2 regions of the Cellulosimicrobium sp. GQ32 genome follow, and region 1 is predicted to be linked to the other one. Evidence: predicted binding sites of a transcription regulator. Region 1 holds the regulator's gene; the other holds the start of a gene.

Region 1 (5,501 bases):
CCCACCGCGGCCGCGCTCGCGTACGGCCTGGAGAAGGGTAAGGAGGACGAGCTCATCCTCGTCTTCGACCTGGGCGGCGGCACGTTCGACGTCTCGCTCCTCGAGGTCGGCAAGGACGAGGACGACTTCTCCACGATCCAGGTCCGCGCGACCTCGGGCGACAACCGCCTGGGTGGCGACGACTGGGACCAGCGGATCGTCGAGCACCTCATCAAGCAGGTGAAGAACAGCTCGGGCGTCGACCTGTCGAAGGACAAGATCGCGCTCCAGCGTCTGCGCGAGGCCGCCGAGCAGGCGAAGAAGGAGCTCTCGTCCGCGACGAGCACCACCATCTCAATGCAGTACCTCTCGATGAGCGAGAACGGCCCCATCCACCTGGACGAGAAGCTCACGCGCGCCCAGTTCCAGCAGATGACGCAGGACCTGCTCGACCGGACGAAGGCCCCGTTCCACAAGGTCATCTCCGACGCCGGCGTCTCCGTCTCCGACATCGACCACGTCGTGCTCGTGGGTGGCTCCACCCGCATGCCGGCCGTGACCGACGTCGTCAAGGAGCTCACGGGCGGCAAGGAGCCCAACAAGGGCGTCAACCCGGACGAGGTCGTCGCCGTCGGCGCGGCTCTCCAGGCCGGCGTCATCTCGGGCGACCGCAAGGACGTCCTGCTCATCGACGTGACCCCGCTGTCCCTCGGCATCGAGACCAAGGGCGGCGTGATGACCAAGCTCATCGAGCGCAACACGGCCATCCCGACCAAGCGCAGCGAGATCTTCTCGACGGCCGAGGACAACCAGCCGTCGGTGCTCATCCAGGTGTTCCAGGGCGAGCGCGAGTTCGCGCGCGACAACAAGCCGCTCGGCACGTTCGAGCTGACCGGCATCGCGCCGGCCCCGCGCGGCGTGCCGCAGATCGAGGTCACCTTCGACATCGACGCGAACGGCATCGTCCACGTCGGCGCGAAGGACCGCGGCACCGGCAAGGAGCAGAAGATGACCATCACGGGTGGCTCGGCGCTGCCCAAGGAGGACATCGACCGCATGGTCAAGGAGGCCGAGGAGCACGCGGCCGAGGACAAGAAGCGTCGCGAGGAGGCGGAGACCCGCAACCAGGCCGAGGCGTTCGTGTACTCGACCGAGAAGCTCGTCTCCGAGAACAAGGAGAAGCTCCCGGCCGACGTCGTCACCGAGGTCGAGGCCGACATCGCGTCGGTCAAGTCCGCGCTCGAGGGCGAGGACGCCGACGCCGTGAAGACCGCGCACGAGAAGCTCGTCGCGTCCTCGCAGAAGATCGGCCAGGCGCTCTACGCCTCGGCCGAGCAGGAGCAGGCCGCCGGCAACCCCGGCGCCGCGCAGGACGACGCCACCGCCGCTGCGGGCGCGACGTCCGCTCCGGACGAGGACGTCGTCGACGCCGAGATCGTGGACGACGAGGACGACAAGAAGTGACGTCCCCCGAGGACCGGGGCCCCGAGGAGCAGGCCGGGCGCGAGCCCGGCCAGGGCCCCGAGGACAAGCCGTTCCAGTTCACCGACAAGCGCAAGGTCGACCCGGAGACCGCCCAGCCCCGCCCCTCGGGCGAGGCCGCGGCCGGGTCGGCCGGTGACGACGCGGAGACGGACCCGCTCGCGGGCCTCGACTTCGAGCCGTCGGACGAGGCCGAGGTCGACGCGGCCGTCCTGGCCGCGAAGGCCGAGGCGGCCGAGCACCTCGACGCGCTCCAGCGCGAGCGGGCCAGCTTCACGAACTACCGCAACCGGTCGCTGCGCGACCAGGAGGCCGCGCGCACGAAGGGGATCGAGGACGTGCTCACCGCGCTCCTCCCGGTCCTCGACGACATCGACCGCGCGCGGCAGCACGGCGAGCTGACGGGGCCGTTCGCGGCGATCTCCGACAAGCTCGACCAGTCGCTCGAGAAGTTCGGGATCGAGCGCTACGGCGCGGTCGGGGACGAGTTCGACCCCACCGTCCACGAGGCGCTCATGCACCAGCCCGACCCCGAGGCCACCGTCACCACGGTGAACCTCGTCATCGAGCCGGGCTACCGGATCGGGGAGCGGATCGTGCGCGCCGCGCGCGTCTCGGTCGTCGGCCCCGAGTAGGCCGGACCACCGGAGACCCCCACGTGCCCCGACGGCGCGGCGCACCTCCCGCGCGGAGGTGCGCTCCGCCGTCGGGCACGCGAGGATCACCAGCAGCAGCAGCACGACGACAGCAGCGACGACACGAAGGACCAGGACCACGACCACCGACAGGAGGGAGGCGCCGTGACCGGACAGGACTGGATGGAGAAGGACTTCTACGCCGCGCTCGGCGTCCCCAAGGACGCCGACGACGCCGCGATCAAGAAGGCCTACCGCAAGCTCGCGCGCAAGTACCACCCCGACCAGAACCAGGGTGACGCGAGCGCCGAGGCGAAGTTCAAGGAGATCGGCGAGGCGTACGCCGTGCTGTCGGACCCCAAGGAGCGCGAGCAGTACGACGCGATCCGGGCGATGGCGGGCGGGGGCGCGCGCTTCTCCGCGGGCCCCGGCGGTGCCGGGGGAGCGGGCTTCGAGGACGTGTTCGGCGGCATGTTCGGCGGCGGGGGCCCGGGTGGCACCCGGGTCCGGTACTCGACCGGTGGCCAGGGTGGCGGGTTCGAGGACATCCTCGGCTCGATGTTCGGCGGTGCGGGCGCGCAGCAGTTCGGCGGCGGACCCCGCCCGCGGGCCGGCGCGGACGTCGCCGCGGCCACGACCCTCCCGTTCCGCCAGGCGGTCGAGGGCTCGACCGTGACGTTCACCGTCGACGGCCGCAGCGTCACCACCCGCATCCCGCCGGGCGTGCGCGACGGCCAGAAGATCCGGCTGCGCGGCAAGGGCCGCCCGGGCATGGCCGGCGGTCCCGACGGCGACCTCGTCGTCACGGTGCACGTCACCCCGCACCCCGTCTTCTCCCTCGACGGCACCAACCTCCGCGCGACCGTCCCGGTGACGTTCGCCGAGGCCGCGCTCGGGGCGACCATCAGCGTGCCCACGCTCGACGGCTCGACCGTCAAGGTCAAGGTGCCGGCCGGGACGCCCTCGGGGCGCACGCTGCGCGTCAAGGGCCGGGGCGTGAAGACCGCGAAGGCGACCGGCGACCTGCTCGTCACCGTCCAGGTCGCGGTGCCGCAGAAGCTCTCGAAGGCCGCCCGCGAGGCGGTCGAGGCGTTCGCCGCCGAGACGGACGGTCAGGACGTGCGCGCCGACCTGGTCCGCCAGGCCGCGGAGTGAGGGAGGCCGTGATGGCCTACCAGAAGACTCGTCACCCGTCGGTCGGCGAGGACGCACGGAGCGCCGCCGGACGGGCTCCCGGAGGTGACGTCGACCAGGACGCCCCCGTCCTCGTCATCTCCCAGGCCGCGGCGCTCGCGGGCATGCACCCGCAGACGCTGCGTCAGTACGACCGCCTCGGCCTCGTGGTGCCGCGCCGCACCGCGGGCCGGGGACGGCGCTACTCGCTGCGCGACGTCGCGAAGCTGCTCGAGGTGCAGCGGCTCAGCCACGACGAGGGCATCAACCTCGCGGGCATCCAGCGCATCCTCGCGCTCGAGTCGCAGGTCGAGCGGCTGGAGCGCCGCATCGAGGCGCTCTCCGCGCGCGTCGAGCCCGGCGGCCGGGTGTTCGCGGCCGCGGCGAGCGGCGACGTCGTCGTCGTGCCGCGCGGGCGCAGCGTGCGCCGCGGGGTCGAGGAGGCGCTGCGCGAGACGCTCGTCGAGCACGGCGAGGCGCGTGCGCTCGTCATCTGGCGGCCCCGGCCCGACGACGCGGGGTCCTGACCTCGGCCGTCCCGCCCGGGTCTCAGCTCCGGCGGGCCTCGCGCGCGACGAGCGCCGCGGCGGCGGGGACGAGCGCGACCTCCGGGGGATCCAGGCCCGGGTCCGCGGCGCGGGTCCGCGCGGCGGCGTCGAGGTGCCGCAGGAGCACCGGGTCGGCGAGGTGGAGGAACGCGTCCAGCAGGACCCGTGCGCCCGGCGCGAGCTCGTCGTCCTCGTCGGCGGCGACCTCCGCGAGGACGACGGCGGTCACGGCGAGGTCGAGTCCGGCCGGTCCGAGCCGGGCGTTCGTCCAGTCGAGGACGGCCGGGCCGTCCGCGGTGAGCACGACGTTCGCCGGGTGCAGGTCGAGGTGCACGACGCACGGCGACCCGGAGGGCGCGTCGAGGGCCGCGAAGGACGGCGCGGTGAGCGCCGCGTACGCGGGCTCGTGCGGCGCCGGGGGCGGGACGGCGTGCAGCGCGTCGTGCAGCGCGACGAGGGTCCGGGCCGATCCGGCGAGCGACGTCCGCCCGCCGAGGATCGACTGGAGGAGCGTCGGGCCGCGCAGGAGCTCCATGGTGAGGTCGCCGTCCGTCGCGGCGTCGACGCGCGGGGCGGGGAAGCCCGCGGCACGCACGTGCCGCATGACCTCGGCGGTGCCGACCGTGTCGGCCCCCGAGCGCGAGCGCCGCAGGACGCGGTCGGCGCCGACCGCGTACAGGTCGGCGTCGGCACCCGAGAACAGCGGCGCGCCGAGCGAAGGGGCCATGAGCCGACGCTACGCCTCTCCCGCCCTCCTGACGAGGGTCGGGGCATCGGCCCTGGTCACGCATTTCCGCAAGAATGTCGTGCGCTAATACGGCGCTATTCCTGCATTTCTTAGCAAGGCCTTCCTTGCTATACATCGCGGAATTCCGGGAATACCGTGGACACGGAAGCCCGGCCCCCGAGGGGTCCTCGGAGAACAGGAGATCGCGATGAGCAGCCTCACGGAGATGCCCCAGGTCGTCGAGTGTTCCATCGACGGCTGCGGCTACAACCACGACCACGGGTGCCACGCCGGCGCCGTGACGATCGCCGGTCACGCGGGCGACGCCGAGTGCGCGACCTTCATCCCGCTGGGGACCAAGGGCGGTCTCGAGAAGGTGCTCGCGCACGTCGGCGCCTGCCAGCGCACCGAGTGCGTCCACAACTCCTCGCTCGAGTGCTCGGCCCCGTCGATCCGCGTGGGCGCGGGCGCGTCCGGCGAGGACAAGGCCGACTGCCTCACCTTCACCCCGCGCTGACGCCGACCGCGGACGCCCCCCGACACGACACGCCCCGGACCACGCGCTCACCCGCGTGGCCGGGGCGTCGTCGTGCGGTCAGCGCTGGAGCGCGTCGAGGAGCTGCACGGCGGCGGAGTGGGTGCGGGGGAGCGGTTCGAGCCAGACGCGGGGCGGTCGGCGCAGGATCGCCGTGACTCCCAGCGCGAGGCCCGTGCGCTCGATGTTGTGGCGGAGCACGGTGCGCAGGGTGTCGTCGTCGGCGCCGCGCTCCCCGAGCACGACGAAGAGCCCGTTGCCGAGGGAGGCCATCGGGTGGCCGTCGCCGAACGTGTGCGTGAGCGCGCGGCCCATCGCTGCCGACCGCGCGAAGCGCTGCCACCCGGTCAGGTGGTCGAGCGCGACGTCCACGACGAGCAGGCCGTGCGACGCCGCGGCGTCGACCCCCGCGCGCTGCGCGA
Region 2 (5,501 bases), on a different contig from region 1:
CCAGGCCGACGCGCGCCGGTACTTCCGGCGCGAGTACGCGGTCGACGCGGCGCTCGCGGAGCTGCCCGTGCCCGTCGTGACGATCATGGACGGCATCACCATGGGCGGCGGCGTCGGCCTCGCCGCGCACGCGCCGGTCCGCGTCGTCACCGAGCGGTCGCGCGTCGCCATGCCGGAGACGCGGATCGGCTTCACGCCCGACGTCGGCGGCTCCTGGCTCCTGGCGCGCGCGCCCGGGCGGCTCGGGGAGCTGCTCGCGCTCGGTGCCGTCACGATGGACGCCGCCGACGCGATCTTCGTCGGGTTCGCCGACCACTACGTGCCGAGCGAGAGGCTGCCGGTGCTCGCCGCCGACCTCTCCGCGCTGGCGACCGCGGGCGTCGACCCGCTCGACGTCGAGGACGTGCGGGAGGTCGTGCGCCGCCACGCCCTGCCCGCACCCGTCTCGCGCCTCGTCGCCCGGCAGGCGGCGGCCGACGCCGCGTACGCGGCGGACGACGTACCCGACATCGTGGCGCGGCTGCGCGCCGCCGCCCGCGACGGGGACGAGCAGGCGGGCGCCGAGGCCGACGAGCTCGAGCGGCTCTCGCCCACCGCGGTCACCGTGGCGCTCGCCGCCGTCCGCAGCGCGCGCCACCTCCCGGGCCTGCGCGCCGCGCTGGAGCAGGAGTACGGGCTCGTCTCGTGGTTCGTCGACACGCAGCCCGACCTCGTCGAGGGCGTCCGCGCGCAGGTGGTCGACAAGGACCGCACCCCGTCGTGGCGGCCGGCCACGCTCGCCGAGGTCGATACGGGCCTCGGCGCGGAGGCGCTCGCGTACGCGCCGGCGGAGGCGCTGTGGGACGACGCCCTGAGCCCGCTCCTGGCGCGCCGCGCGGTCGAGGCCGTCGTCCACCGGTTCGGCGAGGACGAGCCGACGCCGGACGATCTGGCGCAGGCGCGCGACGACCTCGTGGTCGAGCTCGTCGAGCGGCACGACGACGGCGGCACGGTCGTGCACCTCTCGGACTCGTGCGGGGAGCACTTCCTCGACGGGCACTGGCCCGCGGTGCGGTTCGACGCCGTGGGCGAGGTCGTCGAGGTCACCGTCGAGTCCTGAGACGGCCACGCCGTACGAGCCGACGACGCACGACGGCCCGCCCCGGGCTCCCGGGGCGGGCCGTCGATGTGTGGTGCTGCGAGTCACCCGACTCGCACGGCGCGAGTGCCGCACGAGGCGTCGCTCACGTCACTCGGGCGGGGGGCGCAGCCGCGTCGCGTCGTCGATCTCGTCGTCGGGCCCGCCCGGTGCCGCCGGGGGAGCGTCCGGTCCCTGGCCCGGCTGCGGCGGGAGCGGCTGGGTCGGGGCCGGCTGCTGGTACGGCGGCAGCGGCTGGGTCGCGCCCGGGGGCACGGGCGGCTGCGCGGGGAGCGGCGTCGTCGGCGACGACTGCGGGTGCGGGGCGCCGGGAGGGGCGTACGGGGCCGCGCCGGGGTAGCCGCCCTGCGGGTGCGGCGGGGCCGGCGGCTGCGCGCCGTACTGGCCCGGGGCGGGGGGCTGTGCCCCGTAGCCCTGCGGCGCGCCCGGCTGCCCGGGGTAGGCACCCGGCTGCTGACCGGGGTACGCGCCCGGCTGCTGGCCGGGGTAGCCACCCTGCTGGCCCGGGTAGGCACCGGGCTGGCCCGGCTGCTGGCCGGGGTAGGCGCCCGGCTGCTGCCCCGGGTAGCCGCCCTGCTGGCCGGGGTACTGGCCCTGGGGCTGGCCGGGGTACTGCCCGGGCTGACCCGGGTAGCCGCCCTGCTGGAAGCCGGTCGCCTGGCCGTCCTGCGCGCCCGGCTTGGAGCGGAGCACGAGCCAGAGCACGAGGCCGATGATGCCGAGCAGCACGACGCCGCCGATCACGAACCAGAGCCAGGCCAGGGAGCCGGAGTCCGAGGCGTCGCCCGCGCTGTCGCCGCCGTCGGGCGCGGTGGCGCCGTCGGAGTCGTCGGTGGCCTCGTCCGAGCCCTCGTCGCCCGACCCTGCCGCGCCGCCCGCGACGGCCGAGCCGCGCGCCGTCATCTCGTTGACCTCGCCGACGACCGGCGTCCAGGTCACCGTGTTGCCGTCGACCTCGCCGTTGGACTCTGCGACCTCGCCGGGGAACGTGATGGAGACCTTGATGTCGAGGCTGTCCATCATCTGCTGCGTCAGCTCGTCGCTCGTCGCGTCACCCGTGTCGGGGTTGAACTCCTCGCCGGTCATGTCCATCGACCCGCTCACGACGTACTCGTCACCCTCGCGCGTGACCGAGATCGAGTCGGCCCCCGCGGACGAGAGCTGCGAGATGGGCTGGTCGGCATAGGTGATCTTGGTGCCCGTGTACCCGTCCTGGGCGTACGGCTCCTGGGTGGCGCCCTCCGGGAGCTCGGACTCCATCTCGGAGCCCATCTGGTCCCACAGCTCCTGCGGGTCCGACCCCATGGACGTGGCGAGCTCGTCGCTGAACGCCATGACGACGCTGCCGTCGAACGTGTCGTCCTCGTTGAGGGTGAGGGCCATGTCCATCCTCATGCACCCCGCGAGGAACAGTGCGAGGGTGGCGAAGAGGGCGCCGAGGCCGAGTCGTCTGCGCAAGGGTGAGGAGTTCACCAGCCCAGCATGTCGCGGATCGTCGCCCGAGGCGAGGGTCGATGCCGATTTGAGACGGAATGCGGCCGGGAGTTCATCCCCTCCGGACGACGGACCACGCGGGAGGTCGTGCGCAGGGCTGACGAACGAAGTTGAGCGGAATACACTCAACTTCGGAGTCGTTCCACTGGTCAGACCACCTTTCGAGCAGCACACCGGAGCACCCATGGAAACGAAGTTCACCACGATGTCGCAGCAGGCGATCGGCGAGGCGATCCAGACCGCGTCGGCCGCCGGCAACCCCCAGCTCGAGCCCACCCACCTCCTGGCCGCGCTGCTCACGCAGGAGGGCGGCGTCGCCGTCGGGCTCCTGGACGCCGTCGGCGCGGACAAGCAGGCCGTCGGCCAGAAGGTGCGCGCGGCGCTCGTCGCGCTGCCCACCGCGAGCGGGTCCGCCGTCGCGCAGCCGACGCCGTCGCGCGCCACGTCCACGGCGCTCGACAACGCCGCGAAGGAGGCGCAGGCCCTCGGCGACGAGTACGTCTCCACCGAGCACCTGCTGCTCGGCATCGCCGCGGGATCCTCGCAGGCCGCGACGATCCTCCAGCAGGCCGGCGCGACCGCCGACGCGCTGCGGTCGGCGCTGCCCGCCGTGCGCGGGAGCGCGCGCGTGACGAGCCCCAACCCGGAGGGCACCTACAAGGCGCTCGAGCAGTACGGGACCGACCTCACGGCCGCGGCCGCCGAGGGCAAGCTCGACCCCGTCATCGGGCGCGACTCCGAGATCCGACGCGTCGTGCAGGTGCTCAGCCGCCGCACCAAGAACAACCCGGTCCTCATCGGCGAGCCCGGCGTCGGCAAGACCGCCGTCGTCGAGGGCCTCGCGCAGCGCATCGTCGCGGGCGACGTCCCGACGTCGCTCCAGGGCAAGCGCCTCGTGTCGCTGGACCTCGCGAGCATGGTCGCGGGCGCCAAGTACCGCGGCGAGTTCGAGGAGCGGCTCAAGGCCGTCCTGGAGGAGATCCGGTCCTCCGACGGCGAGGTCGTCACGTTCATCGACGAGCTGCACACGGTCGTCGGGGCGGGCGCCGGCGGCGAGGGTGCCATGGACGCGGGCAACATGCTCAAGCCCATGCTCGCCCGCGGCGAGCTGCGCCTCGTCGGCGCGACCACGCTCGACGAGTACCGCGAGTACATCGAGAAGGACCCGGCCCTGGAGCGCCGGTTCCAGCAGGTGTTCGTCGGCGAGCCCTCGGTCGAGGACACGGTCGCGATCCTGCGCGGCCTCAAGGAGCGTTACGAGGCGCACCACAAGGTGACGATCGCCGACTCGGCGCTCGTCGCGGCGGCGTCGCTCTCCGACCGGTACATCACCGGCCGCCAGCTCCCGGACAAGGCGATCGACCTCGTCGACGAGGCGGCGTCGCGCCTGCGCATGGAGCTCGACTCCTCGCCGATCGAGATCGACGAGCTCCAGCGCGCGGTCACGCGCCTCGAGATGGAGGAGGTCGTGCTCTCCGAGTCGACCGACCCCGCGTCGCTCGAGCGGCTCGAGAGGCTGCGCGCCGACCTCGCGGACCGGCGTGAAGAGCTGGCAGCGCTCACCGCGCGGTGGGAGGCCGAGAAGGCAGGCCACAACCGCGTGGGCGACCTGCGCGCCAGGCTCGACGAGCTGCGCGTCCAGGTCGAGCGCGCGATCCGCGAGGGCGACCTCGAGACCGCGGGCCGGCTGCAGTACGGCGAGATCCCGCAGCTCCAGCGCGAGCTCGACGCGGCCGAGGCCGAGGAGCAGGCGGACGACGCGTTCGCGGCGTCCGGGCCCGAGGCCGCCCCGATGATCGCCGACAAGGTCGGCGCGGACGAGATCGCGGAGGTCGTGTCCGCGTGGACGGGCATCCCCGCCGGCCGCATGCTCCAGGGCGAGAGCGAGAAGCTCCTGCACATGGAGGAGGTCATCGGGGAGCGCCTCATCGGCCAGCAGGCCGCCGTCCGGTCGGTGTCCGACGCCGTCCGCCGCTCGCGCGCAGGCGTCGCCGACCCGGACCGCCCCACGGGCTCGTTCCTCTTCCTGGGCCCGACGGGCGTCGGCAAGACGGAGCTCGCGAAGTCGCTGGCGGACTTCCTGTTCGACGACGAGCGCGCCATGGTGCGCATCGACATGTCCGAGTACTCCGAGAAGCACTCGGTGGCCCGGCTCGTCGGCGCCCCTCCGGGCTACGTCGGGTACGAGGAGGGCGGCCAGCTCACCGAGGCCGTCCGGCGTCGGCCCTACTCGGTCGTGCTGCTCGACGAGGTCGAGAAGGCGCACCCCGAGGTCTTCGACATCCTGCTGCAGGTGCTCGACGACGGCCGCCTCACCGACGGCCAGGGCCGCACGGTCGACTTCCGCAACGTCATCCTCGTGCTCACGTCGAACCTCGGATCGCAGTTCCTCGTGGACCCGATGCTCGACGACGCCGCGAAGCACGAGGCCGTCATGAGCACGGTGCGGTCGAGCTTCAAGCCGGAGTTCCTCAACCGCCTCGACGACGTCATCGTGTTCGAGCCGCTGACGATCGAGGAGCTGGGCCGGATCGTCGACATCCAGGTCGCCGCGCTCGGTCGGCGCCTCGCGGACCGGCGCATCACGCTCGACGTCACGACGGCCGCTCGCGAGTGGCTCGCGCTCGAGGGCTTCGACCCCGCGTACGGCGCGCGCCCGCTGCGCCGCCTCGTGCAGCGCGAGATCGGCGACCGCCTCGCGCGGATGCTGCTCTCGGGCGACGTCGCCGACGGCGACGTGGTGCGCGTCGACCGTGACCCCGAGGCCGAGGGGCTGACCCTCGGGACGGAGATCCTCACCGCCTGACGTCCGGCCCCGACGGACCCCGGGCCCTGCCGTCGTCGGTCGTCCCGACGACGGCACGACCCG

Evidence for each region. Region 1 encodes HspR, which represses chaperone genes until heat shock. Its sites were predicted from a motif close to AAGTTGAGTCNNNNNGACTCAACTT; they were not measured.
Region 2: a site for HspR is predicted at 2,740-2,764, ahead of clpB (ATP-dependent chaperone ClpB). Genes of this name have one in related genera too.

What each region holds. Positions count from the first base shown of each region.
Region 1 is NZ_JCAXEP010000006.1:73,701-79,201, forward strand. It holds gene dnaK (molecular chaperone DnaK) at 1-1,443, shown strand, start outside; gene grpE (nucleotide exchange factor GrpE) at 1,440-2,096, shown strand; gene AC6CH9_RS11585 (DnaJ C-terminal domain-containing protein) at 2,262-3,251, shown strand; gene AC6CH9_RS11590 (heat shock protein transcriptional repressor HspR) at 3,395-3,796, shown strand; gene AC6CH9_RS11595 (phosphotransferase family protein) at 3,819-4,544, opposite strand; gene AC6CH9_RS11600 (DUF1540 domain-containing protein) at 4,753-5,061, shown strand; gene AC6CH9_RS11605 (hypothetical protein) at 5,140-5,501, opposite strand, start outside.
Region 2 is NZ_JCAXEP010000001.1:554,506-560,006, reverse strand. It holds gene AC6CH9_RS02350 (enoyl-CoA hydratase/isomerase family protein) at 1-1,099, shown strand, start outside; gene AC6CH9_RS02345 (LppM family (lipo)protein) at 1,229-2,611, opposite strand; gene clpB (ATP-dependent chaperone ClpB) at 2,817-5,438, shown strand.